4 regions of the Streptomyces sp. NPDC127038 genome follow, and region 2 is predicted to be linked to each of the others. Evidence: riboswitches for the same ligand, from Rfam matches in the RefSeq annotation. Region 2 holds a riboswitch; each other region holds the start of a gene.

Region 1 (7,802 bases), on a different contig from region 2:
TGCTCCCGGAGGACGGCGAGTCCGGAGCGGGCCCCGTCATCGAAGGACCGCACGTCTACGCCGACGGACTCGCCATCGCGATGGACGGCGGCGTGACCATGGCCGGAAAGCTGCTGGTCCAACAACTTCCGCTGGAAATCTGAGCGTTCACCGGACAGGCGTCCGGCGGCGGAGCACTCCGGGACAGGGGCCAATTTCTGGAAACCCCCTGTCACGGCGTGCCGTCACCGCTCTACCATCGGCTTATCCGTAGCAGGCTCCCCTCCGTTTCTGCCCAACGGCTCGTCAGCGTGCGAGCCACCAGCCCTACGGAGCATCGGGGGATGCAGATGAACAGCGTTCCGCAGCACCTGCTGAGCGAGGACCGCCAGGAATACGAGCGGATCCTCGATGAGGCGCTGCGCTCCGCCCCACACCGCCCGGAACTCGCCGCTGTCGGCCAGCGGCTCAACCTCGAACAACTGCGCACCATGGCGCTCAACGCCACGGCCCTCATCACGACGGCCGCGGCGGACGAGTACGCGCACTATGTGAAGATCCGCAGCGAACTGCGCCGCCCGGTGCGGTCCGCCCAGGCCCTGAGCGAGGAGACCGGCTCCGCGGAGCCGGACACGACCGCGATGGGTCTCGCCGCCACCGTCGGCGAGGTCACCGAGACCGCCGGCGCCGGCGCGGTCGCCGTCGTCGCGGTGCTCGCCCCGGTCCTCGCCGGGACGGCCGCGGTGATATTCCTGCTCGTCGGCTACGTCCTGAGGATGCTCAACCCCGAACCGGCCATCGCCAAGACCCTTCTGACCACCGGATGGGTCTTCGGCGGGGTCACGGCGGCCGCCATCCTGGTCGCCGCGGCCGGACTGCTGCTCACCGCGCTGCGCAACGGCTCGTCGTCCCTGCGGGCCGGAGCGGGCGACGAGCTGACCCAACAGGTCACCCGGGCCAAGGAAGCCTGGCGGGACGCCCTGCTGGAGCGGGGCATCCTGCCGTTCCTCAGGGAAGCCCTCGCGGACCCGGGCTCGGCGGCACTGGGCCGCCCCGCACCGGCCCCCAGCCGCATACCCCACCTCGGGTACGGCCGGCCGGGGTTCAGCAGCCCCGAGGGCGGGCCCGCGGCGGGCCCGCGTCCGAGCTTCTCCAGCCCGGACTTCACCAGCCCGGACTTCGGAGGACCTGAGCACCAGCCCGAGTGACCCGGCCGGCCGACGGCCGGGTCCGCGGCAGGAGAGGGCCCGCGCGGGCGCGCGGGCCCGCACACCGCTGCCGGGCGCCCCCTCAGACGATGCCCAGCCGCCGCGCCTCCTTCATCCACGAGGGGAACTCGGACAGCAGCCGGTCGTAGAGCTCCGGATCGGGTACGTCGCTGATGTCGTCGACGGCGAAGAAGCCCACGTTGTCGACGCGCCGGCCCGGCAGGGTGTCGAACCGCTCCAGAACGCCGTAGTTGGAGCGCCCCAGTCCCACGAACTGCCAGAAGACCGGCTCCTCCACCGCCTCCAGCAGCTCCTTCTCGATCTCCTTGTTGCGGTAGACACCGCCGTCGGAGAAGAACAGCACCAGCGTCGGATCGGCGGCCGGATGCTCGCGGACGTACGCGCGGACCTCGGCGATCACCTTCTGCTCCTCGTTCTGGATACCGACCGCCCGCATGTCCACCTGTCCCGGCAGCAGGCCCTTCCTCGGCTTCTTCCGCCGGAACAGGGTCAGCTCACCGACCCGGACGTGGAGCTCCAGCCAGTCCGGCAGATCCCCGAGGGCGAGGTCCGGCAGCCGGGCCGGGTTCGACGCGAAGGTCCACGCCTGCATCTCCCCGTCGTCGTCCAGCTGGGCCGCCACGGCGGCCATCCGCTCCACGACATCGGCCACGACCCCCTTGGAGTACAGGAACGACATCGATCCGGAGGCGTCCAGGACCAGGATGACGCGGGCCCTGACGCCCACGGCCCCGTGCTTGCGCAGGCTGACCGCCACCTGCTCCTTGCGCAGGGAGAGCCGCTTGCGCATGTCCACGGGCAACCGCTCCTCCCCCTTCACGAGCCGGGGAGCCGACCCGGCGGCGGGGGCGGGAGCGGGTGCCTGGACCGGGGGTGCCTGGACCGGGGGTGCCGGGGGAACCGGCGGGGGCGGGGGCGTCGGTGACACCGTTCCCGCGGCGGCGCTCCTCGGGTCCGTGCCCGCGGGGGCGCCCGGCTCCTCGTCCACGCTGATCCCGAAGTCGGTGGCCAGGCCCGCGAGCCCGGAGGCGTACCCCTGGCCGACCGCGCGGAACTTCCACCGATCGCCCCGCAGGTACAGCTCACCGCCGATGAAGGCCGTCTCCGTCGTCGCCTCCATGTCGAAGAACGCCAGCTCCTCGCCGGTCCCGGCGTCGAACAGCCTCAGTCTCAGCCCCGACAGCTCGCCGAAGGTGCCCCCGTCGGCGGAGGCGCCCAGGACCACCCGCTGGATCTCCGGCTCCAGGGCGCCCAGATCCACCTCGACGGTGTCCGTCGTCCCGCCGCCCTCGCGCCGCTTGCCCGAGTGACGCACGGCCCCCGAGACGTGCCGGGGCTGGTTGTAGAAGACGAAGTCACCGTCGTCGCGCACCCGGCCGTCCGCGCGGAGCAGCAGGGCCGAGGCGTCGGCGTCCGGCGCTCCGGGGCCCCCGGACCAGCCGAGTACGACCCGCACCTGCCGTGCGGCAACGGGAAGGTTGGCGCCCTTGCTCATCGATGTCGGTGTCATGGGCCCAGTCTCCCCGGAGAAGCCGCCGGAGGATCCGAACGGTAGGCGTGCGGGTGGGGCGGGTCGGCCGCGTCCGTCGCGGCCCGTACGAAGGCACGCAGCCGCTCGCTGGTGTTGCCCTCCCTCCACACGAGTCCCCGTTCGATCGGCTGTGCGTCGTGGAGGGGGACGTAGGCGACGTCGGGCCGTGGGTAGTACTGGCGGGAGTGTTCACCGACCGGGAGGACGCCCCGGCCCATCGCGACCAGCGACAGCATCTCGGAGAAGGACCCGCCGGCCGGACCCTTGGGAACGGGTCTGCCCGAGGGGGTGTGATCCGGTGTGCGGTCGCGCTTGAATCCGGCGGAGGTGACCTCGGGGTACTGCACCACGGGATGGTCCGCGAGCACCTCTAGGGACAGCCGCTCCTCTCCGGCCAGCGGATGACCGGCCGCGACGGCCAGGACTCTTCTCTCACGCAGCAGGGCGGGCCCGCGGGCCATGCCGTCGAACGGGAACGAGGCGAGCAGCACGTCGATCGAGCCGTCCACCAGACTCGCCCGGGAGTTGGACAACTGGACCTCCCGCACGTCGACCCGACAGTCGGGGTGCCGCTCACCGAACAGGGCGACGGCCTTGAGGAGTGCGGGTGCCGTCCACTCGCCGAGGAAGGCGACCCGCAGTTCTCCGGTGACGCCCAGGGCGGCATCGGCCGCCCTGCGCAGCGCCGCTTCCATCCCGGCGGCCAGGGGTGCCAGCTCGTCCGCCAGCTGCCGGCCGACCGGGGTGAGCCGCACGGAGCGGCTGGTGCGTTCGAACAGCAGGCCGCCGACCCTGCGCTCGATCGCCTTGATCACCTGGCTGACCCGTCCGGTCGTGATCCGCAGACGCTCGGCGGTCCTGCCGAAGTGCAGTTCCTCGGCCAGCGTCAGAAACGTCTCGGTCTCCAGTCGTTCCAGCATGAATCCCCCGTCGTTAAATCTGGCTCAACAGTCGTGCAGCGATCATGTCTTGATGGCATCCGTCCCGCGGCGGATCGTAGAAGGCGTCGGCACGGCCCGGGGGACGGATCGGGGCGTGGCCGTGCCGACGTGATCGACCCCGCCCCGTTCAGCGCGTGGCCCCGCCACGCCGTCGACCTGGAGACGACATGACCACCGTGCGCGTGAAGGCCTTCGACCACCTGGTCCTCAACGTCCAGGACGTCGAGCGGTCCCTGGCCTTCTACACCGGACTCCTCGGCCTGGAGCCCGTGCGCGTCGCCGAATGGCGGCGCGGCCAGGCGCCGTTCCCGTCGGTGAGGATCACCGCGGAGACCATCATCGACCTGGTGGCACATGCCCCCGAGGGGTCCAACGTCGACCACATCTGCCTCACCGTGGAGCCGCTGGACTGGGACCAGGTCATCGCGTCCGGGACCTTCACCGTGCTCGAAGGACCCGTGCAGCGCTACGGCGCACGCGGCAGCGCCACCTCGGTCTACGTCCAGGACCCGGACGGGAACACCGTCGAGCTGCGCTGGTACCCGCAGGACGCAACGCCGTGACCGTGCCGGGGCGGGCCGGGCCGCGCCATGGCGGTGCCGTGGGGCGGCGGCCCGGGTGGACCTCCCGGGCCGCGCCCCCGGCCACCTGTGGAGCGACTCAGTCGGCCAGTGGCAGGTACACGCGGTTGCCCGCCTCCGCGAACTCCCGGGACTTCTGCAGCATGCCCTCGGAGATCTCCTCTGCGGAGGCGCCCTCGGCCACTCCGCCGCCGAACCGCTCGTTGATGTCCTGGCTGATCTTCATCGAGCAGAACTTCGGCCCGCACATGGAGCAGAAGTGGGCCGTCTTGGCGGGCTCGGCCGGCAGCGTCCGGTCGTGGAACTCCCGTGCCGTGTCCGGGTCGAGGGCCAGATTGAACTGGTCCTCCCACCGGAACTCGAAGCGGGCGTCGGAGAGGGCGTCGTCCCATTCCTGCGCACCCGGGTGGCCCTTGGCGAGATCGGCCGCATGGGCGGCGATCTTGTAGGTGATGACGCCGGTCTTGACGTCGTCACGATCGGGCAGGCCCAGGTGCTCCTTGGGCGTGACGTAGCAGAGCATGGCCGTGCCCCACCAGGCGATCATCGCGGCACCGATGCCGGACGTGATGTGGTCGTACGCGGGCGCGACGTCCGTCGTCAGCGGGCCGAGGGTATAGAACGGAGCTTCATCACAGATCTCCTGCTGAAGGTCGATGTTCTCCTTGATCTTGTGCATCGGGACATGGCCCGGGCCTTCGATCATCGTCTGGACCTGAAAACGCTTCGCGACCTTGTTGAGTTCCCCGAGCGTCCTCAACTCCGCGAACTGCGCGGCGTCGTTGGCGTCGGCGATGGAACCCGGCCGCAGCCCGTCGCCCAGCGAGTAGGTGACGTCGTACGCGGCGAGGATCTCGCAGAGCTCCTCGAAGTTCTCGTACAGGAACGACTCCTCGTGGTGCGCGAGGCACCAGGCGGCCATGATCGATCCACCGCGCGAGACGATGCCCGTCTTGCGGTTCGCGGTGAGCGGTACGTACGCCAGGCGCACGCCCGCGTGGACCGTCATGTAGTCCACGCCCTGCTCGGCCTGCTCGATGACGGTGTCCTTGTAGATCTCCCAGGTCAGTTCCTCGGCGCGGCCGTCGACCTTCTCCAGTGCCTGATAGAGCGGCACGGTCCCGATGGGGACGGGGGAGTTGCGCAGCACCCACTCGCGTGTGGTGTGGATGTTGCGGCCGGTGGACAGGTCCATGACCGTGTCCGCGCCCCAGCGGGTCGCCCAGGTCATCTTCTCGACCTCCTCCTCGATGGAGGAAGTGACCGCGGAATTGCCGATGTTGGCGTTGACCTTCACCAGGAACCGCTTGCCGATGATCATCGGCTCGATCTCCGGGTGGTTGACGTTCACCGGCAGCACCGCCCGGCCTGCGGCGATCTCCTCCCGTACGACCTCGGGGGCGACGTTCTCGCGGACCGCCACGAACTCCATCTCGGGGGTGATCTCACCGCGTCGCGCGTAGGCGAGCTGGGTGACCGGCTGCCCGGGACGCCCACGGCGGGGCTGACGGGGCCGGCCGGGGAAGACCGCGTCGAGATTGCGCAGTCCTCCGCGTGGGGCCGTGTGCTTGATCCCGTCGTCCTCGGGACGGACGGGACGGCCCGCGTACTCCTCGGTGTCTCCGCGGCCGATGATCCAGTTCTCGCGCAACGGGGCCAGCCCCCTGCGCACATCGGTGTCGACGGCCGGATCGGTGTACGGCCCCGAGGTGTCGTACAGCGTCACGGACTGCCCGTTGGTGAGGTGCACCTGGCGAACCGGCACCCGCAGATCGGGGCGCGTGCCCCCGACGTACGCCTTGTGCCAGCCGATGGACCGTCCGTCCTGGCCGTTCGCAGACGCCGGGGAGACCCCGTCCGTCCGGCCGAAGGCAGGCGTGCGTACATCCTTGTCGGTCATGAGACCTACTCCCTACGCCGGCATTACCCGGTAACAGGTTCAGCGGTCGACGCAGCGGCTTCCGATCGCCGATGTTTCATGTGAAACATCGCGAAGACGGAGGTCAGCGCCCTCTCAGCCCGGTGCTCCGAGCTCCCGCGTGTGCAAAGGTGCCTCCACGCTAGCGTCATGTCTGGCGCGGTGAACAGAGGGCCCTTGACGTTCTTGCGATGATCGGGCGGTGACCACGACCCGGCAGCATCCGTTCCCTCCGCCCGAGCCACCGCGGCGTCCCGGCTCCGACGGCGGCCGCGGGCAGGGCCCCGGCAGCGGGCACGGGCCGGGGCACGAACACGGTCCGGAGCACGGCCGAGGACACGGACACGGGCCGGAGAACGATCACCACGGTTCCGAGGACGGCCACGACCACGGTCCGGGTCCGCGGCGCGGGCGCGACGAGCCCGCGAACGCCGGGCACGGGCACGGGCATTCCCACAGTCACGGCCCCGCCGCACCGGTCTCCCGGCATCTGCGCAAGGTCATCGCCGCGGTGCTGATCCCCTTCGCGGCCGCGGTCGTCGTGGGGCTCGTGGTGCTGTGGCCCGGCGGCGCTCCGGCCCACGAGCGCACCGGTGTCGGCTTCGACCGGCAGACCCAGCAGGCGACCGTCACGAAGATCGACCAGGTGGACTGCAAGTCCGTGAACGCCTCTTCGGCGGGCTCGCTGGGCGACACCTCAGGCACCGGGGGCTCGGCCGCCCGGCGCGGGACGGCGGGGGACTGCAAGAAGGCCACAGTCCGGGTCGACACCGGGAAGGACAAGGGCCGCACGTTCACCGAGATCGTCCAGCCGGACCAGTCACGGCAGTTGCACCAGAGCGAGAAGGTCGTCGTCGCCTACGAGCCCTCCGCCCCCAAGGACCTCCAGTACTCGGTCACGGACGCGAACCGGAAGCTGCCCCTGACACTGCTCGCCGTGATCTTCGCCCTGGTCGTCGTGGTGATCGGGCGGATGCGCGGAGTCATGGCGCTGGTCGCCCTGGCCATCAGCTTCATGATCCTGAACTTCTTCATCCTGCCCGCGATCCTTCAGGGCTCGAACCCGCTGCTCGTGGCCGTCGTGGGATCCAGCGCGATCATGCTGATCGCGCTCTACATGTGTCACGGCCTGTCGGCCCGGACCTCCGTGGCGGTGGTCGGCACCCTGCTGTCCCTGATGCTGATCGGTCTCCTGGGCTCGTTCTTCATCGACTGGGCCCTGCTGACCGGCAACACCGACGACAGCACCGGCCTGATCCACGGTCTGTTCCCGTCCATCGACATGAGCGGTCTGCTGCTGGCCGGTGTCATCATCGGTTCGCTCGGCGTCCTGGACGACGTGACGGTGACGCAGACGTCCGCGGTCTGGGAGCTGCACGAGGCGAACCCCACGATGGGCTGGCGCGGGCTGTACCGCGCGGGCATCCGCATCGGCCGCGACCACATCGCCTCGGTCGTCAACACCCTCGTCCTGGCCTACGCGGGCGCCGCGCTGCCACTGCTGCTGCTCTTCTCGATCGCGCAGAGCAGCGTGGACACGGTCGCCAACAGCGAACTGGTCGCGGAGGAGATCGTGCGCACGCTGGTCGGATCGATCGGGCTGGTGGCGGCCGTGCCGGTGAC
Region 2 (7,802 bases):
CGCTCCAACAGCAGCAGCGACACCGCGCACACCACCATGAGGATGGTCGAAAGGGCCATCGCCTGGCCGTAGTTGAGGTCGCCGGCGCGGCCGAGCAGCCGGGCCACGGCGACCGGCAGCGTCGGGTTGTCGGGCCGCGCGATGAAGACGGTCGCCCCGAACTCCCCGAGGGAGACGGCGAAGGCGAAGCCCGCCGCGATCAGCAGCGCCCGGCGCACCATCGGCAGGTCGACCTCGCGCCAGACCCGCCAGGGCGACGCCCCGAGGACGGCCGCGGCCTCCCGCAGCCGCCCGTCCACCGCGCGCAGCACGGGCAGCATGGTCCGTACGACGAAGGGCACGCCCACCAGGGCCTGCGCCAGCGGCACCAGGACCCAGCTCGCGCGCAGATCGAGCGGCGGCTCGTCCAGGGCGATCAGGAACCCGAAGCCGACGGTCACGGCGGAGACGCCGAGCGGCAGCATCAGCAGCGCGTCGAAGCCCCGCATCAGCCGTCCGGCCCGCCGGGTGAGGGCGGCGGCGGCCAGACCGCCGATCAGCACGGCTATGGCGGTGGCGGCGAGCGCGTACTCCAGCGAGTTGCCGATCGCCGCGATGGGGGCGACGAGGAAGACGCTTCCGTCGTCGTGGGCCAGAGCCCGGTAGTAGCCGAAGCCCGGAGCACCGAGGGAGCGCTGGACGAGGACGGCGAGCGGCAGCACCAGCAGGAGCGCGATGCTCGCCAGCACGCCCGCGAGGAGCGCCCACTGTCCGGCTCCGCGCGGCCGGCGCGCGGTGGTGTCGGGGGCGACCAGCCGCAGGGCGGTCTCCCGCCGGCGCACGGTCGCCGCGTGCACGGCGAGGATCGCGCCGACCGCCACGAACTGCACGATGGTCAGCACCGCGGCCGTGGTGAGGTCGAAGATCTCGGAGGTCTGCCGGTAGATCTCGACCTCCAGGGTCGAGAAGGTGGGGCCGCCGAGGATCTGCACCACGCCGAAGGAGGTGAAGGTGAAGAGGAAGACCATGAGGGCGGCGGCGGCCACGGCGGGTCCGAGCGCGGGCAGCGTCACCCTGCGCCAGGCGGCGAACCGTGAGGCGCCGAGCATGCGCGCGGCGTCCTCCTGGCGCGGGTCGAGCTGTGACCAGAGCCCGCCGACGGTCCGTACGACGACCGCGTAGTTGAAGAAGACGTGCGCCAGCAGGATCGCCCACACCGTGGTGTCCAGCCGTACGCCCCACAGCTCGTCGAGCAGCCCGCCGCGGCCGACCAGCGCGAGGAACGCGGTGCCGACGACCACGGTCGGCAGCACGAACGGCACCGTGACCACGGCCCGCAGCACCTGTTTGCCCCGGAAGTCGAAGCGCGCGAAGACGTACGCGCCGGGGAGCGCGACCAGCAGCGTGAGGGCCGTCGATGCGAGCGCCTGCCAGGTGGTGAACCACAGCACGTGCAGGATGTCGGGCCGGGTGGCGACGTCCCAGATCCGGCCGAGCCGCCAGCCGCCGTCGCCGTGGAGACCGCGCGAGACGATCGCGGCGACGGGGTAGGCGAAGAACACGGCGAAGAACGCGACGGGCAGCGCCATCAGGGCGAACCGTGCGGCGTTCCCGCGGCGGGCCGCGCGGCCGGCCGGGGCGGCACCGGGCCGCCCGTCGGCTCCGCCGGGGCTGCCGGTGCTGCCGGGGCCGCCGTCGCCGCCGGGGCTGCCGGGGCCGCCCGTCGCCGTCGGAGCGCCGGCCTCCGCCGCAGCCCTCGCGTCCGCGTCCGCTACTTCAGTACGAGCGAGGTCCACGACTTGACCCACTGGTCGCGGTCGGCGGCGATCTTCGCGGGCGCCAGGATCTCGGGATCCTTGGCCTGCGGACCGTACTGCGTGAACTCGGCGGGCACCCGCGCGCCCTCACGGACCGGGTAGACGAACATGTTGAGCGGCATGTCCTCCTGGAACTCCTTGGTGAGCAGGAAGTCCAGGAACGCCTTGCCGCCCTTGGCGTTGGCCGCGTGGCTGAGCAGGCCCGCGTACTCCACCTGCCGGAAACAGGTGCCGTCCGCGACGCCGGTGGGGGCCGTGGTGGGCTTGGGGTCGCCGTAGATGACCTCGGCGGGCGGCGAGGAGGCGTACGAGACCACGAGCGGGCGGTCCGCCTTGGCCTTCTTGCCGCCGGCGGAGCCCGAGAACTCGTCGTTGTACGCCTGCTCCCAGCCGTCCACGACCTTCACGCCGTTGGCCTTGAGCTTCTTCCAGTAGTCCTGCCAGCCCGCGTCGCCGTAGTGGGCGGCGGACCCGAGCAGGAAGCCGAGGCCGGGCGAGGACGTGGCGGCGTTCTCCGTGACCAGGAGGTTCTTGTACGCGGGCTTGACCAGGTCGTCGAAGGACTTCGGCGGCGCGATCCTGTGCCGGGCGAACCAGGCCTTGTCGTAGTTGACGCAGATGTCGCCGGTGTCGATGGGGGTGACCCGGTGCTCGGCCTGGTCGGTCCGGTACTCCGGCTTGATCCGGTCCGCGCCCTTGGCCGCGTACGGCTGGAAGAGCCCGTTGTCGAGCGCTCGGGAGAGCAGGGTGTTGTCGACGCCGAAGAAGACGTCGCCCTGGGGGTTGTCCTTGGTCAGGATGGCCTTGTTCACGGCCTGGCCCGCGTCGCCGTCCTTGAGGACGCGGACCTTGTAGCCGGACTGCTTCTCGAAGTCCGCGAGCACGTTCTTCGACACGGCCCACGAGTCGTGGCTGACGAGCGTGACCGTCTTCGAGTCGCCCGAGCCGGCGGCGCCGGACGAACCGCACGCGGACAGCGCGGGCAGCGCGACGAGGCCGAGGCCCGCGGCCATGACGGCGAACCTTCTGCCGCCGCCGATGGTGGTGGTGATGCTCACTGAATTCCTCCTGGGTGACCAGGAAGAGACGCGGCCCTGCCCGGGACCTCTGACGGTTCCCGGGCAGGGCGCAACAGCTTGAGTAATGACCGAACTTCCTACCCAGAATGACCTGGGCAAGGTTCAGAGGGTCTGCGGTCTGTCCCGCACTCTCAGCGCTGTGGCGCTCCCCTGTCGGAATATGAAGATGTCGGACGGTGCCGCCGCCGGACGTCGGACCGTCCGGCCGCGGCGCTGCCGGACCCCGCGATGGGCGGGGGACCGACTCGGTTCAGCCTACCGCTCGGTCGCGGCGAGCTGACCACACGCTCCGTCGATCTCCTGGCCCCGGGTGTCCCGGACGGTCACCGTGACGCCGTGGGCCGCGATGGCCTCGACGAAGGCCTTCTCGTCCTCGGGCCGCGAGGCGGTCCACTTCGAGCCCGGGGTCGGGTTCAGCGGGATGAGGTTGACGTGTACGGGCTTGCCCTTGAGCATCCGGCCGAGCCGGTCACCACGCCACGCCTGGTCGTTGATGTCGCGGATCAGGGCGTACTCGATGGACAGCCGACGCCCGGACCGGTCCGCGTACCCCCAGCCGGCGTCCAGCACCTCACGCACCTGCCAGCGCGTGTTCACGGGGACGAGGGTGTCGCGCAGCTCGTCGTCCGGGGCGTGCAGGGAGATCGCGAGCCGGCACTTGAAGCCCTCGTCCGCGAACCGGTTGATCGCGGGGACGAGGCCGACCGTCGAGACGGTGATACCGCGCTGCGACAGCCCGAGCCCGTCCGGCTCGGGGTCGGTGAGGGCGCGGATCGCGCCGACCACGCGCTTGTAGTTGGCGAGCGGCTCGCCCATCCCCATGAAGACGATGTTGCTCAGCCGCGCCGGGCCCCCGGGGATCTCGCCGTCACGCAGCGCCCGCATGCCGTCCACGATCTGGTGCACGATCTCGCCGGTCGACAGGTTGCGGTCGAGGCCCGCCTGTCCCGTGGCGCAGAACGGGCAGTTCATCCCGCAGCCCGCCTGCGAGCTGATGCACATCGTGACCCGGTCCGGGTAGCGCATCAGCACGGACTCGACGAGCGTGCCGTCGAAGAGCCGCCAGAGGGTCTTGCGGGTGGTGTCCTGGTCGGTCGACAGGTGCCGCACGACGGTCATCAGCTCGGGAAGCAGCGCCTCCTGGAGCTTGCCGCGCGAGGCGGCGGGGATGTCCGTCCACTGGGCGGGGTCGTGCGCGTACCGGGCGAAGTAGTGCTGCGAGAGCTGCTTGGCACGAAACGGCTTCTCACCGATCGCGGCAACCGCCTCTTTGCGCTCGGCGGGCGTGAGATCGGCAAGGTGCCGCGGCGGCTTCTTGGCTCCGCGCGGCGCGACAAAAGTGAGTTCTCCGGGTGCAGGCATAACACGTCCAGTGTGGCAGATCATCTGCGGGGCCCCAGGCCAGAGCGGGGTGGGAGCGGTCACCGCCGGGCAGTCCCTGTCAGCTTCTGCCGACCTCGCACGGCCCAGGGACGGCCCAGGAATGATCTTGGACGGAGCCTCTGACCGGCCACGAACAGGAGAAGGAGAGGAGTCGCGGGCGGTCGCCGGGCGTCAACACCCACGACCACCCCCGCCTCCACTGAGGATCAACGATTGATCGGAATCTCGTAGACGATCTCGCAGTGAGCGACGGGCACCACGATGTCCGCCGTCTCGACGGGCCGTCCGTCGTCGCTGTAGTACGTCCGCCGGATGTGCGTGACCAGCGCCGCCTTCTGGATGCCGAGCAACGACGCCTCATCGGCGGTCGCCGTCCGCGGTTCCGGCTGCTCCACGGCGTGGCTGATGGTGACCCCGATCGCGGCCATGCGCTTCACGACACCGGCTCCGGCATGCGGGCCTCCCTCGGGGAGGACGACGAGCGTGCCCGCGGTGAGGTCGTACGGCTCCCAGCTCGTCGAGAGCTGCACCGGCTTGCCGTCCGCCAGGAACTCGTACGTGGTCCGGACGCACAGCTCGCCCTCCGCGATCCCGAGCCGCGCGGCGATGTCTGCGGGCGCCGGCACCTTGGCGTCGGTCCGACTCTCCCAGTCCCCCGCCCTGCCAATGTCCCTCATGTCGGCTCGGAACGGTGACCCGTCGCGCCGCCGACCGGACCACCCGCACCCGCTGCCGGGGCTCGGCGACGTACGTACCCGATCCGGCGCGCCCCTCCAACAACCCCTGGGAGATCAGCAGCTCCTGCGCCCGGCGCACCACGTTCTCGCCCACGCCGCACTCCTGGCCGATCTGGGTGCGAGAGGGCAGACGGTCACCCGGCTCCCATACGTGCTCCGCGATCCGGCGCCGGAGTTCGTCGGCGATGCGGAGATAGGGCGGCTGCTCAGGCATATGGAAAATCTAGTCCACTAGCCCTAATCTAGTTAACTAGCTTCACTGAAAGTGATCGCTGGTGACGGAGGCTGTCCTGTGCCCGCTTCGGAAGTTAGCGCGGCGGCCATCGCCGCCCGGCTGTCCGCCCTCGGGCTTCCCACGCGAGTGGAGGAACACCGTCGTCACTCGTCGGTCGAAGCGGAGGTGCCGGACGGGCTCTCCGCCGCGTCATGGCGGGAGGTCCTGGACGTGGTGGCCGAGGCCGATCGGTTCGGGCTCCTCGCCACCAGCTTGAACGGCCGCACCCTCTGGGCGGTCGTACGCAGAACGGTCCCCGCGACGGGCGATGTCCGGGGACCGGGCCATCAGCGATAGGAGCTGACCAGCGTGCTCAACCGAATCCGCCGCGCCGCATCCCTCACCAGGGCGCGTCACTCCGCAAGAGGCAGGCACCGCCGCCCCTTAACGACCGTCCACACACCGACCGCTTTCGCTTCCCCCACTGAGGCGTTGACGGCCTTCGCGGGCCGGAGCCCCAGCGACGGGGACCGCTGCCACCCGCTCGCGGCTGAAGACGTCTCACTCGTCCGTCCGTACGTGCTGGCCCAGGAGAAGCCCGCCCGCACGCGCACGGTGGTCATCGCTCCCCATCTGCCGACCCGTGCATGGCCGGCACTCGTGAGGCTCCGCTGATGCCTTCGATGTCCTCAAGGCCGTCTCGCCGACATCTCCACATCGCGGACGCTCCGGCCGTTCCCTACCGCTCGACCGCCTGCCGCATCGGCACGCACCCCGCCTGCGCGGAGTCCTCCCCGGCTTCGACCCCGGCCGACCTTCCCGTGATCTACGAAGCGTGCGACTGCCCGTGTCACCCGACAGCCGACCGAACCCCTCCCCCGGAGGCAGAGCGATGAACGCATGGGCAACCGGCGGCGCGCTGGTCGGCAGTGTCGAGGTCACCGCGGCCACCGTGCAGCGCGGCGACGTCATCCAACTCGGCGGCCATGCCTGCCGGGTGAGAGACCTTTTCCAGCTCCCCCAGGGGGCCAAGCAACTGGTCTTCGAGTCGGGCGAGCTGCTGACCATCCACACACGCACCCGGCTCCTCGCCGTGCGGTCGCTGACAAGGCGGTGACCGGGTCCGTGCCCTCTCGCCCTCACGACATCGCCGACGACCTCCGGCGACAGATCACGACCGGCCGCATCAAGCCCGGTGAACGCCTCCCGTCCGAAGCCGACCTGGCCGACCGGTACAAGGTCAGCACCCTGACCCTGCGCAGCGCCCTCGCCGCACTCCAAGGGGAAGGCCTCGTCGAGAAGATCCACGGCAAGGGCAACTTCGTCCGCCGCCCCCTCCGCAAGATCATGTACGTCGGCGGCTGGGGAACCCTGGACCCGTGGACCGCTGCCGAAGCGGCCCTGCGTGTCACCGTTCGCACCACCACGGTTCAAGCGCACGGACGTCTCACAGGCTTGCTCAACGTGCCCATGGGCAGTCCCGTCGTCGAGGTCTCGTGCCTCAGCTTCGAGGAAGCGTCACCGCACGGGCTGGCCCGCATCTACATCCCGCGCGACCTGGTGCCGGCCGGAGCGCTCGACGACGAATCCGCGCACGGAGAAGAGGTCAAGAGATTCGCCGTTCTCGGTCCTGCGCCGACCGCCATCCGGGAGACGGTGTGCGCCCGTCCAGCGACACCGGACGAGGCATCGGCCCTTCGGATCGGCTCCACCGGGCCAGTCCTCGCCATCACACGCACCGCGACCGACTCCGCTGGACGTGTTGTCGAGGCCGCGCTGCTGGCCTTCCCGGGTGACCGCATCGACGCGGTCTTCACCACCCACCACGTGATCGACGAGAGGCAGACGCAAGGATGACGGCACAAGACGAACTGCGACTCCTCCCGTGGTCGGGCCCCGGCGGAAACCCCTGCTACCTGAGCACCGACGACCGCGACGGCTTCATGTCACGCCTGGCGGACAACATCGAATCGGTCCAACTAGGCACGGCCGCCGAGCTGCTGGAGCAAGCCTCCGAAACGCTCGACGACCAGGACGCGGCCCCAGAGGAAAAGCAACGACTGGCGAAGGAACTGACCGGGGCCCTACGGGACGTACTCCGCGTCGCGATCAGCCGCGGTCACCTGCTGGCGGTGAACGAACCACACGGCACCTGAAGACGCACCTGCACAGCAGCGCTTGCCGATGACGCTCCTCCCTTCCACACGGGAAGGGGAGCCCGAAAATCAACCCGGGCTCTCCTCCCCGTCGCGCTGTGCCAACCCGGGGCAGACGCATCACGCACCGAGGCAGAGACGAACCCTTTCGCGACCGCCTGAACCTCGGCCACAGAAAGTCAGCCACGACGGCGGGCGCGCCGACCGACCACGCACGCGTATGCCCCGCTCCGCCCCCACGTGCCCGAGCCACGCCGTCGGTGCCGTCGACCAGAGCAAGCCGCTGCGGCCCGCCCGTGACTACTGGGCCTGAGCTATCAGCTTGGGAAGCTGCGGTCATTCGGGGCCGGTCCGGACGCTGACCTGGGTAAACGGCCCGGCCGTGGTCCCGTCGGGCTCCGCTACTCTCATTGTGATTCCCCGGTGTTCCCCGCTCG
Region 3 (7,802 bases), on a different contig from region 2:
ACCTACACCGGCACGGGAGCCGTCCCGTACGCGCTGGCCGTCGTGGCCGGTCTCCTCCTGGGCCGGACGGCGCGGCAGCGGGCCGTCGCCGTCGCCGCCTGCGTGGGCGCCCTCGGGGCCGCGCAGGCCGTCCGGTTCACGGTGATGTCGCTGGTCGCCCGCCCCAGGCCGCCCGTGTCGGACTGGGCCACCCACGCCTCCGGCTGGTCGTTCCCCTCCGGGCACACCACCACCTCCGCCGTCACCGCCGGACTGCTGATCCTCGCGGTGACCGCCCGCGCGCCGCAGACCCGCAGGACGCTCGTCGCGCTGATCGGCTGCTGGGCCGTGCTGGTCGGCCTGTCCCGCGTCTACCTCGGCGTCCACTGGTTCTCGGACGTCGTGGGCGGCTGGCTGTTCGCCGTCTGCTGGCTGAGCCTGCTCCTGTACGTCCTCACGCGCTTCCTCCCCTCCACGTACTCCGCGATATCGGCGCCCCGTCTCCGCCCAGGTCCCCCGACGGAAGAGCGCCCCGATGAACCCCGAACACCCGGCGACCCGCACGACCCCCGCGCCCCGGACGACGCCGAAGCCGACGGCTCCGACGCCCGCGACCCGAACGAGATCCCCCCTCGCCCTGCTCCGTGACCACCTCGGCTGGGCGGTGAGCGCCGCCTATCTGGCCGCCGCGACCGTGCCCGCCCCTGGCCTGTGGCTGCGCCGCACCCACTGGCTCGGCCCCTCCTCGTTACCGGGCATCCCTTTCACCACGGCTCCGTTCCTGCTGTCCCTGGTCCTGTTCACGGCGGGCCTGCAAGTACCGCTGAGCGAACTGCGCGCGCTCGTCCGCCGCCCCACGGCACTGCTGACGGGCCTCGTGCTGCACCTGGTCGCACCGCTGCTGATCATCCCGGGCGTCGCGTTCGCCCTGCGGCAGTCGCCCGACAGCGACGGGGGAAGCGGGCTGGTCACGGCGATGATCCTCATCGTGGCGATGCCGGTGGCGGCGGGGGCCACGGTGTGGACCGGCAAGGGGGAAGGCTGCCAGCCGACGGCGGTGGGGCTCGTCCTGGCGTCGACGATCGTCAGTCCGCTCACGCTCCCGGTGACGCTCGCGGCCCTGTGCCCGCTGCTGCACGGCCCGTACGCGGGCTCGCTCGCGGACGCGGCCAGGACCGCCGGCAGCGGCTTCGCCCTCACGGGAGTCCTGCTGCCCTGCGGCGCGGGAATCCTGTGCCGTCTGGTGCTGCCGGACCGCCCGGCCGCGCTCCTGGTCGGCGCGGCCGCCCCCGCGGCGATGCTCGCCTCGCTGCTCCTGACGTACGTGAACGCGAGCGGGGCCCTCGGCCCCTTCCTGGCGCACCCGGAACCGGTCCTGTTCACGGCGGCGGTGACGGTCGCCGCCACCGTCTGCGGGCTGTCGTTCGCGCTGGGCCTGGTCACCAGCCGGGCCCTGCGCCTGGACGCACCCGCGGGCGCGTCGGTCACCCTGGCCTGCGGCATGAACAACAGCAGCGCGGGCGCCGTCCTGATCACGACGACACTGCCGGACCGGCCGCACGTCCTGCTGCCGGTGCTGGCGTACAGCCTGCTCCAGAAGGCGGCGGCCGGCCGGGTCGTACGGGCCGGACACCGCCCCCGCGCGCACGTGCTGCCGGAGCGGCGCACGCGGTGGACGTCCCGCACTCCGGCGACGGCGGACCGCGCCCCCGGCGAGGACCCCGGGAAGGCTCATGGCTCACGTACCGCCGACCCGTAATTGCCCGGCGGACAGCGCTCTCGGTGCCGTACCGGCCGTCGCCGGTGTCGCGTACCCGGTGCGGCCCGGGACACGGCTGCCACGGCTCGCGGTGACGGCGATCGCGTCCGCGGTGGGGCCGGGGTCAGCCGGCGTCCAGGGTCAGCCCGCGTCCGGGGGGAAACCGTGGATGCCGTCGACCACGGTCGTTCCGTCCGGGATGTCGAGGGGGCAGATGCCCCAGTCGCGGGCGATGGCCATGACGTGCTGCTCGTCCGGCATGGCGGCGTGCCAGTCGTCCCACTCGGCCTCGCCCCACCGCTCACGCCCTTCCTCGAGCCCCCGGAGGCCGACGCCGAGGCGGCGCTCGATCTCGGTGGGCTCGCCGAGTCGCATGAGCACATCACCGACGCAGCCGTCGTAGCAGTAGGCCCGGACGACTCGGCCGGCCTCCACTCTCGCCCAGGCGTGGCATTCGCCGACGCGGTCGGTGCTGAAGTACTGGAGTTCTCCGAAGCGCCGGCCCAGCGACCCGAGCCACGCCAGGACGGCGGGCCCGTCCCCGTCACGTCCGGCGTCGAGGTCGATCCGGCCGTGGGCGAGGGTCCAGCCGTCCACGGGGGACGCCACGAACACACCCTTCCTGTACGCCGCTTCGGTACCCGCGTCCCAGTCCATGGCCACGCGACCGGCCAGCCCGAGCGCGTCGGCGACGGCGCCGCCGCTCGCGCCGGGCACGGCCAGCCAGGACGTCTTGTATCCGATGCCCATACTGATCCCCTCCCACGTCGGTGGGGGAATCCTGCCGCAGGGCACTGACAGACGCCCTCCGACTACGGATACACGTACGTGTTCAGGGTGTTCACCGCCGACGCCGGGTCGCCCAGGTCGTAGCGGTCGACCGCAAGGTAGTTGGGCTTCTTGCGGGCGGCCGGTTCGCAGAAGCGGCGGGCCCGGTCGGCGAGTTTGGTGTTGTCCGTGCTCGCGGTCCCGGCGATGGTGGCGTCACGGAAGTGGTTCATGACGAACAGGGGGCGGAAGCCCGGCTCGGTGTCGGTCAGCGGCACGTTCGTGTCCGCGCCGTACCAGCGGCTGTAGCAGGACCAGTCGGAGGAGCCCAGGCCCGAGCCCATGGACCAGTAGTTCTCGACGGTCCACTCGCGCTGGTACATGACGCCGAAGCTGTCCCGGGTCAGTCCCGCGGACTCGTCGGCGGCACGGCTGTGGTCGGTGAAGATGAGCAGGCGGTGCCCGGCGGCGGTCAGGTCGGCGAGCTTCGGCCAGCCGTGCTCGCGCACGCCCGTCTGATCCGGGCGGTACAGGACGTCGGACAGGCCGTTCACCCGGGCGAGTTCGGAGCGCAGCACCCCGGGGTCGACGTAGTCCTCCAGGAACACGGTGACGAACTGGTCGGGGTGCTGCTTGAGGAAGTCGACCATGCGCTGGAGGTCGACCCAGAGCGCGACCGGCTTGCTGACGAGTGTGCAGCTGTCGTGACAGAGGATCGCGCCGTCGGGCGTCTGGTGCAGGTCGAGCATGAACCCTCGTACACCGTCGGCGAGTTGCTGGTTGATGCCGCGGTTCTGGTTCGGGAAGAAGTTGACGAAGGGCGGGGCGAATCCGCCGTCCACGCCGTTCGCGTAGGCGTTGTGGGCGGTGAGGAACGTGACCTGGTCCAGGGTCCGCTGGTCCTGGGCCGGCATCGGCCGGGTCTGGGGCGTGACCGGGGTGAGGTACCAGGAGGCGAGGCCGCCCGAGGAGCCGACGGCCAGCTGGGCCGGGTAGTTGGCACCGGCGGTCTTGTCTGTGACCGTCAAGTAGCTGTTCGTTCCCGGGACTTTGAGCGTGTACTGGTCGGCGCCGGCCGGCGCCACCTCCCAGGCGGCGTCGGCGCTCGTACAGGCGACGGTCCGGGCCTGGTCTCCCGAGCGGCCCAGACAACTGCCCGCGGTGTCGGCGCTTTCGAGCACGTAGGAGGATCCACTCTGGCGGAGGGTCCACTGCTGGTGGTCCTCGTTGCCCCTCGGATTGTGCTGGACGACCGCCCCCGAACTGTCGGCGGCGTTCAGTCCCGTGACGGCGCTCTGGACGTAATAGGCGCCCGGGGTGGGGACGTCGGCGGCGCGCGCGGGCGCGGGCACGGCGAAGACGGTTCCCAGTACGGCGGTGGCGGCGAGCAGGGAGCGTCGGCTCGGTCTCATGGCACGTGGTCCCTTCCTGTGGGGAGCATGAGCATGCCATGCGGAGATACGCCGGTGGGCATCGGCGGACGGCCGGGGTACAGATCGCGTCAACCGGCAGGGGCGGGGCGCCTACCGCGTGCCCGGGTGCTCGATCCGCGTGACGAACGCGGCGAGGTCGGCGACCACCCGTTCGGGCTGTTCCCAGTGGACGGAGTGCCCGGTCTCCGGGTAGGCGAGGAAGTCGGCGCCGTGGACGGCGTCCAGGATCGTCTGCTGGTCCTCGCGCGGCAGGAACTCGTCCTGTTCTCCCCAGACGACGAGCGTGGGCACCAGGATGCCGCCGAGGGTCGCGCGGAGATCGGTGTCGAGGAGCCCGCGCGCGGTGTCCTTCCAGACGTGCGCCGGAAGCTTCAGATTCTCCTCGACCATGGTCTCGACGAAACCCCGGGCGATCGGGCGGGCCACCGTGTCGGCCAGGAAGTCCTCCACGAACGCGCGCGGCACCGGATCGGACAGGGCTTCCATCGCGCTCACCAGTGCGGTGACGGCAGGCTTGTCCGCGAGGGTGCCGGGGACACCGAGCAGCACCAGGCCCGCGATGCGGTCGGGATGGCTGCCGGCCACGACCCGGGCCGGAACACCGCCGCTGGACGCCCCGACCAGCACGGCCCGGGGGATCTCGACGGCGTCCAGGAAGGCCACCAGGTCGGCGGCGAAGTCGTCGGGAGCGTAGCCCTCCGCGGGACGGTCGGCGTCGCCGTGCCCGCGCTGGGTGGGCGCGTAGCCGTGCAGGGACGCCGGCAGGCGCCGCAGCAGGGGCTCGAAGGACCACCAGGAGTCGCCCAGACCGTGCACGAAGACGACCGGTGTACCACTGGGGTACCCGGCTTCGGCGTACGGGAGGGCGAGCCCTTCCCGCACCTGCGCGGACTTCAGGGAGATCACGGTCACGGCACCCTGCCTCCTTCCGCCCGGCCACCGGTGTCCGGGAACCCGGGAGCGGAGCGCGAGCGGCGATCACTTCCGACAGTACCGAGGGGCGGCACGCGCCGCGCTGCGAACCAGTCCGCCCGCACCGTTCGAATGAACCGGAGCACGCGCGGGCGCGCGCCGGTCCGGGCGAGTGAGGACCCGCTCCCGCTCCGTCGCCGGGAACGGTTAGGGTGTCCGTCGTACCGGACACGGGGTGCCCTGCGAGGGCTGAGATCACACCCGTCGAACCTGAACCAGTTCGTACTGGCGGAGGGATGTCTTCCATGCCATTGGCGCATGTTTCCGGCGGGCTGCCCGCCGACGGCCGGCCCGCCGTCTTCGACGGGCGGATGCCCGCCGCACCCGGCGACCTGCGGGTGGAGGGGCACGGCATCGAGCCGGTCCCCGAGAGCAACCGTTACGGCGGGGCCGGGCGCCTGTTCACCGTGTGGTTCGCCCCGAACCTGACGATGACGGGCGTGTTCACCGGCACCATCGGCGTCACGCTCGGCCTGGACTTCACCACCGCCCTCGCGGCGGTCGTCCTCGGGACCGTGCTCGGCGCACTGCCCACCGCCGCCCTCAGCACCTGGGGCGGGCTCACGGGCACCGGCCAACTCCCGCTCGCACGGCTCGCGTTCGGCAGGTCGGTGGCACTGCCCGGGCTGCTCCAGTGGCTGTCCTCGGTCGCCTGGGACGCGTTGATCGGCCTGTTCGGCGGGGACGCGCTGGCCCGGCTGTGCGGCTGGCCGTTCTGGGCCGGTGTCCTGGTCATGATGGTGGCCCAGGGCGCTCTGGGCGTGCTCGGCTACGAGGCCATCCACCGCCTCCAGATCGTCATGACGTTCGTGCTCGCCGTGGCCTTCGCGGTGATCGCCTGGCGGATGCTCGGCGGGGTCCACCCCGCGACGACGGGCTCCGCGTCCGGCGCCGACCGCGCGGGCGCGTTCGTGCTCACCAGCACCATCGCGCTGAGCCTGTCGCTGTCCTGGGCCCCGTACGCGTCGGACTTCAGCCGCTATCTGCCCCGTGACACGTCCCGCCCGAAGATGTTCTGGTGCACCCTGCTCGGACTGGTCACGTCGTTCGTCGCCGTGCAGGTCCTCGGTCTGTGGGGTGCGTCGGTGCTGACCGACCAGACGGCGGCGGGCGTGGACACCCTGCTGGGCGGCGGTGCCGCGGGCGCGTTCGGGCTGCTGGCCGTGGCGCTGGCCGCGGTGTGCAGCAACGCGATGAACGACTACAGCGGTTCCCTCGCCCTCCAGACGCTGGGAGTCCGGATCCCGCGCCCGGTGGCCGCCGCGCTGGCCGCCGCGCTCGGCTTCCCGCTGGTGCTGTGGATGCACGCCGCCGACACCACGGCCCGCTTCCAGAACGTGCTGCTGTTCGTGGGCTACTGGATCCCCGGGTTCGTCGCGATCGTCGTCGTCGACTGGATCGCCCGCGGGCGGGAGCGCGGCGGAGCCCCGCTCGACATCGCCGCCGAGACGGCCCGTCCGCGTTCGGGGCGGATCTCGCTCGTGGCCTTCGCGGGGGCGTTCGGCGCGGCCGTGCCGTTCATGGACACGAGCCTGTACGTCGGTCCGGTGGCCGACGCGCTGCACGGCGCCGATCTCTCCTACTACGTGGCGTTCCTCGTCGCCCTCGCCCTCTACGCCCCGCTGCGGCTGCGCCGTCGCGTCTGAGGGACCGCCCGCCCGCCGCTCCGCCGGCCGGGGCCCTCGCGCCCGTGGCCGAACCCGAGAGGAACTCCCCGTATGACCGCACCGCCCCGCGTCCTGACGATCGCCGGATCCGACTCCGGCGGAGGCGCAGGAATCCAGGCCGACCTGAAGACCATGCTCGCGCTCGGCGCCCACGGGATGAGCGTGCTGACCGCCGTGACGGCACAGAACTCCGTGGGTGTGCAGGGGGCTTGGGAGCTGTCCGAGGACGCGGTACGGGCCCAGTACCGCAGTGTCGTCGACGACATCGGGGTCCAGGCGGTGAAGACGGGGATGCTCTCGTCGCCCGGACTCGTCACCGCTGTCGCCGAGTTGCTGTCCGACGTGGGCGCCCCGGTCGTCGTGGACCCGGTGAGCGTCTCCAAGCACGGGGACAAGCTGCTGGCCGACGACGCGCTGGAGGCCGTACGGACCCGGCTGTTGCCGCGGGCGACGGTGGCCACCCCGAATCTCGACGAGGTCGCCCAGCTCACCGGGGTGAAGGTGGGCGACGAGGCCGGCCTGCGCAGGGCCGCCGGCGCGCTGCTCTCCTTCGGCCCCCGCTGGGTGCTGGTGAAGGGGGGTCATCTGCCGGGCGAGGCCGTCGACCTGCTCACCGACGGCACTGCCGAGCACTGGCTGCGGGCGCCGCGCCTCGACAACCGGCACACGCACGGCACCGGGTGCACGCTCGCGTCGGCCATCTCGGTGGGGCTGGCCGAGGGCCTCGCGGTGCCGGAGGCCGTGCGGCGGGCCAAGGCGTACGTGACCGCCGCGATCGAGGCGGGCTTCGCGCTCGGCGCCGGAATCGGCCCGGTGGACCACGGTTGGCGGCTGCGCCGCGACAACGGCTGACCCGCCGCGGCCCGCGGGATGCGGCTCGCGGGCCGCGCCCCGGCCGTCCCTCCCCCGACACCAAGCCGGCGGCCCGGCGCCCCGCCCGACCCGGCACCCGACACCCGTACCGCGGTCCCGCGCAGCTCCTGGCGCGGACGGTGAACACCCCGGCCCCTCCCGTGCGTACTGATCGGCACAGCGACAGTCGTCTGCTCTCCCGTCAGGTACGCGGACAGGCAGATCCGGATCCAAGGAGCACACCATGAAGGCGACCGCGCAGATCGGCGTCACAGGGCTCGCGGTGATGGGCCGCAATCTGGCCCGCAACTTCGCCCGGAACGGCTACACCGTCGCCGTCCACAACCGCACCCCCGCGCGCACCAAGGCACT
Region 4 (7,802 bases), on a different contig from region 2:
CGCCGAGGCCGAGTACCAGCACGATCGCGGCGACCACCAGCATCGTCCCGCGCCGCGGCCGCGGGCCCGGGGGCTGTGCGGGGACGACCGGCGCGGTGGCGAACGGACTGCTCTGCTCGAACCTGCTGGTCCGGTTCAGGGCGCCGTCGTCCTCGTTCACCGGCAGCAGGCGGGGGACGGACAGCGAGCGCGGGATCACGCTCGTGCGGTCGTCGGCGTTGTCGTGGCCCACGGACAGGGCGCCCGGCGGAATCGCGTCGAGCTGCTCGGCGGTGAGACCGGCGCGCGCCTCCAGGACCTGGCCGAGCAGGGCCACCGCGTCGGCGGGGCGCATCTCGGGATTGCGGGCCGTGGCCGCGGCGACCAGCTCGTCCAGCGCGAGCGCCAGCTCCGGCACGGCGGCCGACGGCGGCGGTACGTCCTCGTGGAGGTGCTGGTAGAGGACCTGCGCGGCGGTGTCCGCGGTGTGCGGCTTGGCGCCGGTGAGCATCTCGTAGAGGACGACTCCGCAGGCGTAGACGTCGACGCGGGTGTCGGCGGTGCCGTGCTCGATCTGCTCGGGGGCGAGGTACGACACGGTGCCGAGGACGGTGCCCGTCGTGCTGGTCACCGTGTCCACGGCCCGGACGAGGCCGAAGTCCGCGACCTTGACCCGGCCGTCGTCCCCTATGAGGACGTTCTCCGGCTTCATGTCGCGGTGCACGAACCCGGCGCGGTGGGCCGCGCCGAGCGCGGCGAGCACCGGCTCCAGGATGTCGAGCGCGGCCCTCGGCTGGAGGGCGCCGCGCTCGCGCAGCACGTCGCGCAGGGTGCACCCGGCGATGTACTCCATGGCCAGATAGACGTACGACCCGTCCGTCCCCTGGTCGAAGACCTGCACCACGTTCGGGTGCGCCAGCCGTGCCACGGACTTGGCCTCACGGATGAAGCGTTCGACGAACGAGGCGTCGGCTGCCAGCGTCGGGTGCATCACCTTGAGTGCGAGCACACGGTCGAGGCGGGTGTCCAAGGCCCTGTAGACCGTGGCCATGCCGCCGACCGCGATCCGTGCCTCGACCCGGTAACGGCCGTCGAGCACGTGTCCGACAAGCGGGTCCTGAAGGGTCGTATCCACGCAGGTGAGTCTACGAGCCACCACTGTCACGGCGCCCCGTTCGGGGGATTCGGGGGCCCGACTGCATCCGAGCTGTGACGAGCGCGGCCGATACGAAGATCCGTTCGTCGCACAGATGTCCGATCATGCCCCGTCTGTCACCGCAAGGCCGCAACACGACAACCTCCGCCACCGCCCGGCCGGAAACCGACGGAGAGCGTCCGGGCGGTGGCGGGCCGCCGCCCGCCCGCCGCCGGCCGTACGGGGGAGATCAGAAGGCCGGGCGCTCCGGGTCCAGCGCCGCCCTGCCCTCCACGGGGGAGGAGGCCGTGGCGAAGTGCCGCCGCGGGATGCGCCCGGCCCGCCGCGCCAGGCGCCCCGCCTCCACCGCGTGCCGCATGGCCTCCGCCATCAGCACCGGCTCCTGCGCCCGCGTCACCGCCGAGGCCAGCATCACCCCCGCGCACCCCAGCTCCATCGCCAGCGCGGCGTCCGACGCCGTACCCGCTCCCGCGTCCAGGATCACCGGCACCCCCGCGCGCTCGACGATCAGCTCGAAGTTGTGCGGGTTGCGGATCCCGAGCCCGGACCCGATGGGCGAGCCGAGCGGCATGATCGCCGCACAGCCGACGTCCTCCAGCTTCCGCGCCAGCACCGGGTCGTCGTTCGTGTACGGCAGCACGGTGAAGCCGTCGTCGACCAGGGTCTCCGCCGCGTCGAGCAGCTCGATCGGATCGGGCAGCAGGGTGCGCTCGTCGGCGATGACCTCCAGCTTGACCAGGTCGGTGCCCAGCGCCTCGCGCGCCAGCCGCGCGGTCAGCACGGCCTCGCCCGCGGTGTAGCAGCCCGCCGTGTTCGGCAGGACCCGGATCTCGAGCCGGGCCAGCACCGACAGCACCGAGCCGTGCACGGAGGCGTCCACGCGCCGCATCGCGACCGTCGTCAGCTCCGTGCCGGACGCCACCAGGGAGCGCTCCAGCACGTCGAGGCTGGGCGCGCCGCCCGTCCCCATGATCAGGCGCGACGCGTAGGCCGTACCGCCGAGGACGAAGGGATCGTCTGCCATGGTTCAGCCTCCTTGGACGGCGGTGAGGACTTCGACGCGGTCGCCCTCGGCGAGCGCGGTGGACGACCACTGCGCGCGCGGGACGACGGTCTCGTTCAGGGCGGCGGCCACCCCGGACGACGAGGGGGTCAGGGTCGCGACGATCGCGTCCAGAGCGGTGCCCGCGGCGACCAGCCGGCGCTCCCCGTTGACGACGACGTTCATACGGGCAGCTCCGTGCGGGCCTGGGCGCCGAAGCGCAGCGGGGTGAAGGGGCGGGCTTCGGCGGGGAGTTCGCCGGTGGTCAGGACATGGGCCATCACGTCGCCGGTCACCGGCGTCAGCAGCACGCCGTTGCGGTAGTGGCCGGTGGCCAGCAGCAGGCCCTCCAGCGCGCTCGGGCCGAGCAGCGGCGCGTTGTCCGGCGAGCCGGGGCGCAGCCCCGCGCGCGTCTCGGTGAGCGGCAGCTCGGTGATCCCGGGGACCAGCTCGTGCGCGTCGCGCAGCAGCTCGTACACGCCGCCCGCCGTCACCGTGGTGTCCCAGCCCAGTTCCTCGCTGGTCGCGCCCACCACCAGCTCGCCGTTCTCGCGCGGCACCAGGTACACGTGGCTGCCGCGCACCACGGCCCGCACGGTCCGGTTCAGGAACGGGGCGTACCGAGGGGGCACGGTGAGCCGCAGCACCTGGCCCTTGACCGGCCGCACCGGCGGCACCACGTCGTCCGGGACGCCCGCCAGCCGCCCGCTGAGGCTGCCTCCGGCGAGCACCACCCGGTCCGCGGCGAGCGCGGTGCCCTCGGCGGTGACGACCCCGGTGGCCCGCTCCCGTACGACGGTCAGACGCTCCGCCCAGGTCCGGTGCACGCTCACCCCGGCCCGCTCGCACGCGGTGACCAGGGCTCCCGCGAGCCTGCGGGGGTCGATCTGGTGGTCGCCGTCCACCCGCAGGCCGCCGCGCACCCCGGGCGCCAGCATCGGCTCCAGACGGCGGCACTCGCGGCCGCTGAGCCACTCCGACTCCAGCCCCGACCGGACCTGGAGCGCGTGCAGTTCCCGCAGATGGGCGCGGTCGTCGGCGTCCAGCGCCACGGCCAGCGTGCCCGACCTGCGGTAGCCGAGGTCCTGGCCGGTGGCCTCGGTGAGCTCGGCGGCGAAGTCCGGATAGCGGCGCGCCGAGGCGAGGTTGAGGCCCAGCAGGGTCTCCTCGCCGAAGTGCAGCTCGGTGACGGCGGCCAGCATCCCGGCCGCGACCCGGGCGGCCCCGCCGCCCGGCTCGGGGTCCACCAGCGCGGTGTCCAGCCCGCGCTGCGCGGCCCGCCAGGCCGTCACCAGACCGATGATCCCGCCCCCGACGACGAGGACGTCCGACGAACGTGCAGACGGCATGGGCGTCCAGCCCCTCCCTTCGCCGGCATGACCCGGATCAGGTTCGTACGGTCGGAGGCCGCCCAGCCTCCCTCTCAGCCCGGTTCGTCCGGGCTCCCGCGAGTGCTTTACGTCGGCCACCCTAGCCCGCCCCCCTCCGTGCCGGTAAGGGAGCCTCCGCCCGCGGCGCGGCGCCCGGCGGCCCCGCCGCCGCCCCCGGAGCCTGGCCGGGCACGGCCGGGGACCGCGCGGGACCGGCGGTGTGCAACAGGTCACCGAGCACGTGCGCTGACTGACGGATCGTCACGTGTCTATGGTGATCAGGTGAGCGATCAGACGCAGGCACAGTCCCCGCCGCGGGGGTCCGCGGTACGGCGGGTCGTCGTGGTGGGCGCGGGCATGGCCGGGGTGCAGACCGCGGTCGCCCTGCGCGAACAGGGCTTCACGGGCACCGTCACGCTGATCGGCGCGGAGCCGCATCAGCCCTACGACAGGCCGCCGCTCTCCAAGGCCGTCCTCCTCGGCAAGTCCGAGGGCTCCGCCTTCGACGTCGACTTCGAGTCCCTGGACATCGACCTGAGACTGGGCAGCGAGGCCCTCGGGGTGCGCCCCGGCGAGCACGAACTGGACACCGACGCGGGACCCGTCCCGTACGACGTCCTGGTCGTCGCCACCGGGGCCGAGCCGATCCGGCTCCCCGGCGCCGAAGGGGTGCCCGGGGTGCATCTGCTGCGCACCCTGGACGACGCCGACCGGCTGCGTCCCGTCCTCGCCCGGCAGCACGACATCGTGGTGGTCGGAGCGGGCTGGATCGGCGCCGAGTTCGCCACGGCGGCGCGCGAGGCGGGCTGCGCGGTCACCGTCGTCGAGGCCGCCGACCGGCCGCTCGCCGGAGCGCTGCCGGCCGAGGTCGCCGCTCCGATGGCCGGCTGGTACGCGGACAGCGGGGCCTCGCTGCGCACCGGCGCGCGCGTGGAGCGCGTCGAGCCGGGCGCGGTCGTCCTGGACGACGGCTCCCGGGTGCCCGCGGACGCCGTCGTGGTCGGGATCGGCGCGCGTCCGGCCACCGCCTGGACCGCCGGGTCCGGCATCGAGCTCGGCGCCCACCGGGAGATCGTCGCCGACGACCACCTGCGCACCTCCGTGCCGGACGTCTACGCGGTCGGCGACTGCGCCTCCTTCCCGTCCGGGCGCTACGAGGAACGCCTCCTCGTCCACCACTGGGACAACGCCCTCCAGGGCCCCCGCACGGTCGCCCTGAACATCGTCGGGGAGACGCCCGCCGCCTACGACCCGGTGCCCTACTTCTGGTCCGAGCAGTTCGGCCGCTTCGTGCAGTACGTCGGCCACCACACGCCCGCCGACACCCTGGTGTGGCGCGGCGACCCCTCGGGCGCCTCCTGGTCGGTGTGCTGGCTGCGCGGGACGCGGCTCGTCGCCCTGCTCGCGGTGGGCCGCCCGAGGGATCTCGCCCAGGGCCGCCGGCTGATCGAGGCGGGCGCGGCCATGGACCCGGAGCTGCTCGCGGACCCGGCGAGGCCCCTGAAGGGCGCCACGGCCTGACCGGGAACCCCGGTACGGACGCCCTCGGCTTCCGACTGTCGGTCCGGGATGGCACGCTTGTCCCGTGACCGAGATTGACGCAAAGATCGATGCTCTCGTCCCCGCCTGGCTCACCCTCCCCGACATCGCCGAACAGCTCGGCGTCGAGGTGACGCGCGTCCGGCAGCTGGTCAAGGAAGGCCAGCTGATCGCCGTACGCCGTGGTGAGAACCGCGCGCTGCACGTCCCCGCCGACTTCATCGACGTGGACGAGCAGAAGGTAGTCAAGGGCCTGGCCGGCACCCTGACGCTCCTGAGGGACGACGGCTTCTCCGACGAAGAGGCCCTCGAGTGGCTCTTCACCCCCGACCCGACCCTGCCCGGCACCCCCGCGCAGGCCCTGAGCGAGAATCGCGGCACGGAGGTGAAGCGCCGCGCCCAGGCGCTCGCCGTCTGACCTGATAGAGACCGTCCGGCACGGGGAGCACGGCGGCGGGACCATCCCGCCCGCCGCGCTCCCCCGCGCACCGACAACGGGGGACCCACGCATGCCCGAGAACGCCGCCACCACCGCGCGGGACCGCCTCGCCGACGCCCGTGTCTATCTGTGCACGGACGCCCGCAGGCGCCAGGGCGACCTCGCCGAGTTCCTCGACGCGGTCCTGGCGGGCGGCGTCGACATCGTGCAGCTGCGCGACAAGGGCATGGAGGCGGCGGAGGAGCTGGAGACCCTGAGGGTCTTCGCCGACGCCTGCGCCCGGCACGGCAGGCTCCTCGCGGTCAACGACCGCGCGGACGTGGCCCACGCGGCCCGCGCCGGCGTCCTGCACCTGGGCCAGGGCGACCTCCCGGTCCCCGCGGCCCGCGCGATCCTCGGCGACGAGGTGCTGATCGGCCGTTCCACGCACGCCGAGGCCGAGGCGGAGGCCGCCGCCGTCCAGGAGGGCGTGGACTACTTCTGCACCGGCCCCTGCTGGCCCACCCCCACCAAGCCGGGCCGCCACGCGCCCGGACTCGGCCTGGTCCGCCACACGGCGGCCCTCGGCACCGACCGTCCCTGGTTCGCGATCGGCGGCATCGACCTCGGCCGGCTCGACGAGGTGCTCGAAGCAGGTGCCCGCCGGGTCGTCGTCGTCCGGGCGATCACCGAGGCGGACGATCCCGGCGCGGCCGCGGCCGAGTTCGCGAAGCGCCTGCGCACGGCGTAGGCCCGCGGCGGGCCCGCGCGGGCCGTCCCGGCCGCACCGGCGGGCCCGCGGCCGGCGCACGGGGCGTCCCGACACGGCCGCTGTCCGAGGGGTGGACAAGAAGTCGACAGATCGGACAAATGTCAGCGGTTCGGTTGGGGGACCGCCGCCCTCTGGCTAACCTGCCGGTATGGCCCTCGGATCCGCTTCCACCAGGACTGACCGCGCGCGCACCGTGCGCGACATGCTCGCGACCGGCAAACAGACCTTCTCCTTCGAGTTCTCGGCGCCGAAGACCCCCAAGGGTGAGCGGAACCTGTGGAACGCGCTGCGGCGGGTCGAGGCCGTGGCCCCCGACTTCGTCTCCGTGACCTACGGTGCCGGCGGCTCGACGCGGGCCGGCACGGTCAAGGAGACCGAGCAGATCGTCCTCGATACGACCCTCACCCCGGTCGCGCACCTCACCGCCGTCAACCACTCCATCGCGGAGCTGCGCAACATCATCGGGCAGTACGCGGACGCGGGCATCCGCAACATGCTCGCCGTGCGCGGCGACCCGCCCGGCGACCCCATGGGGGAGTGGGTCCCACACCCCGAGGGCCTGACCTACGCGGCCGAACTCGTGCGTCTCATCAAGGAATCCGGCGACTTCTGCGTCGGCGTCGCGGCCTTCCCCGAGATGCACCCCCGGTCCACGGAGTGGGATCTGGACGTCTCGCACTTCGTCGACAAGTGCCGCGCCGGGGCCGACTACGCGATCACGCAGATGTTCTTCCAGCCGGAGTCCTACCTCCGTCTGCGTGACCGGGTCGACGCGGCGGGTTGCGCGACACCGGTCATCCCGGAAGTCATGCCCGTGACAAGTGTGAAGATGTTGGAACGGCTGCCCAAACTCTCGAATGCTTCGTTCCCGGACGTCCTGAAAGAGCGGATCCTCACAGTCAAAGACGATCCGGCGGCTGTACGCTCCATTGGGATCGAGTTCGCGACGGAGTTCTGCGCGAGGCTGCTGACCGAGGGAGTCCCCGGACTGCACTTCATCACGCTCAACAACTCCACGGCGACGCTGGAAATCTACGAGAATCTGGGCCTGCATCACCCGCAGCAGGCCTAGACCGGTCGCACCCGCGTACGACACACTGCGTAGCGGCCACTGGGAGAGGGGCGTACATGGGCTTGACGGTCCTCTATCTGGCATTCGGCATCGTCGCACTGTGGCTGCTCGGCGAGGTGCTGTTGCAGTACAAGGCGCGGCTGCGCTTCAGGCTGCTCGCCTTCGTCGGCTTCCTCGGTGTGGTCCTCGGCGTCCTGATGCACTCGGTTCCCGTCATCGGCCTGGGCGCGGCCGCCTTCACGGTCGGCCAGACGTATGTGACCTTGTCGTTCCGCCAGGGCTTCGCGCAGGGCTGGGCCATCAAGGGCCCCGGCGCGGAGGACAGGCCCGGCAAGCTCAGCAAGCGCCGCCGCGGCGAGCCGGAGGACGCGGACGAGGCCGAGGAGAGCCCCGAACTCGACGAGGTCGAGGTGGCCGCCTACCGGCGCGAGGACCCGTACGCCGCCGACGAGGA

Evidence for each region. A riboswitch is a leader RNA that binds a small molecule or an ion and turns the genes downstream of it on or off. The one in region 2 is predicted to bind thiamine pyrophosphate.
Region 1: linked by a shared signal. The riboswitch ahead of thiC (phosphomethylpyrimidine synthase ThiC) and the one ahead of ACFWI4_RS12380 (thiamine ABC transporter substrate binding subunit) in region 2 are both predicted to bind thiamine pyrophosphate.
Region 3: linked by a shared signal. The riboswitch ahead of ACFWI4_RS05950 (purine-cytosine permease family protein) and the one ahead of ACFWI4_RS12380 (thiamine ABC transporter substrate binding subunit) in region 2 are both predicted to bind thiamine pyrophosphate.
Region 4: linked by a shared signal. The riboswitch ahead of thiO (glycine oxidase ThiO) and the one ahead of ACFWI4_RS12380 (thiamine ABC transporter substrate binding subunit) in region 2 are both predicted to bind thiamine pyrophosphate.

Annotation. Positions count from the first base shown of each region.
Region 1 covers NZ_JBHXDQ010000033.1:63,039-70,840, reverse strand. Annotated here, with positions in the region: gene ACFWI4_RS22795 (metallophosphoesterase) at 1-143, shown strand, start outside; gene ACFWI4_RS22790 (hypothetical protein) at 324-1,187, shown strand; gene ACFWI4_RS22785 (VWA domain-containing protein) at 1,270-2,718, opposite strand; gene ACFWI4_RS22780 (LysR family transcriptional regulator) at 2,715-3,659, opposite strand; gene ACFWI4_RS22775 (VOC family protein) at 3,848-4,243, shown strand; gene thiC (phosphomethylpyrimidine synthase ThiC) at 4,341-6,161, opposite strand; TPP riboswitch at 6,154-6,310, opposite strand; gene ACFWI4_RS22765 (YibE/F family protein) at 6,382-7,802, shown strand, end outside.
Region 2 covers NZ_JBHXDQ010000012.1:110,681-118,482, reverse strand. Annotated here, with positions in the region: gene ACFWI4_RS12385 (ABC transporter permease) at 1-1,568, opposite strand, end outside; gene ACFWI4_RS12380 (thiamine ABC transporter substrate binding subunit) at 1,751-2,809, opposite strand; TPP riboswitch at 2,932-3,037, opposite strand; gene rlmN (23S rRNA (adenine(2503)-C(2))-methyltransferase RlmN) at 3,131-4,237, opposite strand; partial or broken gene ACFWI4_RS12370 (GntR family transcriptional regulator) at 4,465-5,209, opposite strand; gene ACFWI4_RS12365 (hypothetical protein) at 5,288-5,566, shown strand; gene ACFWI4_RS12360 (hypothetical protein) at 6,102-6,326, shown strand; gene ACFWI4_RS12355 (GntR family transcriptional regulator) at 6,323-7,066, shown strand; gene ACFWI4_RS12350 (hypothetical protein) at 7,063-7,365, shown strand; gene ACFWI4_RS12345 (hypothetical protein) at 7,688-7,802, shown strand, end outside.
Region 3 covers NZ_JBHXDQ010000005.1:160,830-168,631, reverse strand. Annotated here, with positions in the region: gene ACFWI4_RS05975 (phosphatase PAP2 family protein) at 1-627, shown strand, start outside; gene ACFWI4_RS05970 (sodium-dependent transporter) at 515-1,738, shown strand; gene ACFWI4_RS05965 (hypothetical protein) at 1,880-2,488, opposite strand; gene ACFWI4_RS05960 (phospholipase) at 2,551-3,918, opposite strand; gene ACFWI4_RS05955 (alpha/beta fold hydrolase) at 4,030-4,851, opposite strand; TPP riboswitch at 5,073-5,165, shown strand; gene ACFWI4_RS05950 (purine-cytosine permease family protein) at 5,157-6,557, shown strand; gene thiD (bifunctional hydroxymethylpyrimidine kinase/phosphomethylpyrimidine kinase) at 6,630-7,430, shown strand; gene gndA (NADP-dependent phosphogluconate dehydrogenase) at 7,675-7,802, shown strand, end outside.
Region 4 covers NZ_JBHXDQ010000024.1:54,715-62,516, forward strand. Annotated here, with positions in the region: gene pknB (Stk1 family PASTA domain-containing Ser/Thr kinase) at 1-1,114, opposite strand, end outside; gene ACFWI4_RS18800 (thiazole synthase) at 1,365-2,159, opposite strand; gene thiS (sulfur carrier protein ThiS) at 2,163-2,363, opposite strand; gene thiO (glycine oxidase ThiO) at 2,360-3,526, opposite strand; TPP riboswitch at 3,524-3,636, opposite strand; gene ACFWI4_RS18815 (NAD(P)/FAD-dependent oxidoreductase) at 3,830-5,068, shown strand; gene ACFWI4_RS18820 (Rv2175c family DNA-binding protein) at 5,133-5,504, shown strand; gene thiE (thiamine phosphate synthase) at 5,596-6,255, shown strand; gene metF (methylenetetrahydrofolate reductase [NAD(P)H]) at 6,425-7,348, shown strand; gene ACFWI4_RS18835 (hypothetical protein) at 7,405-7,802, shown strand, end outside.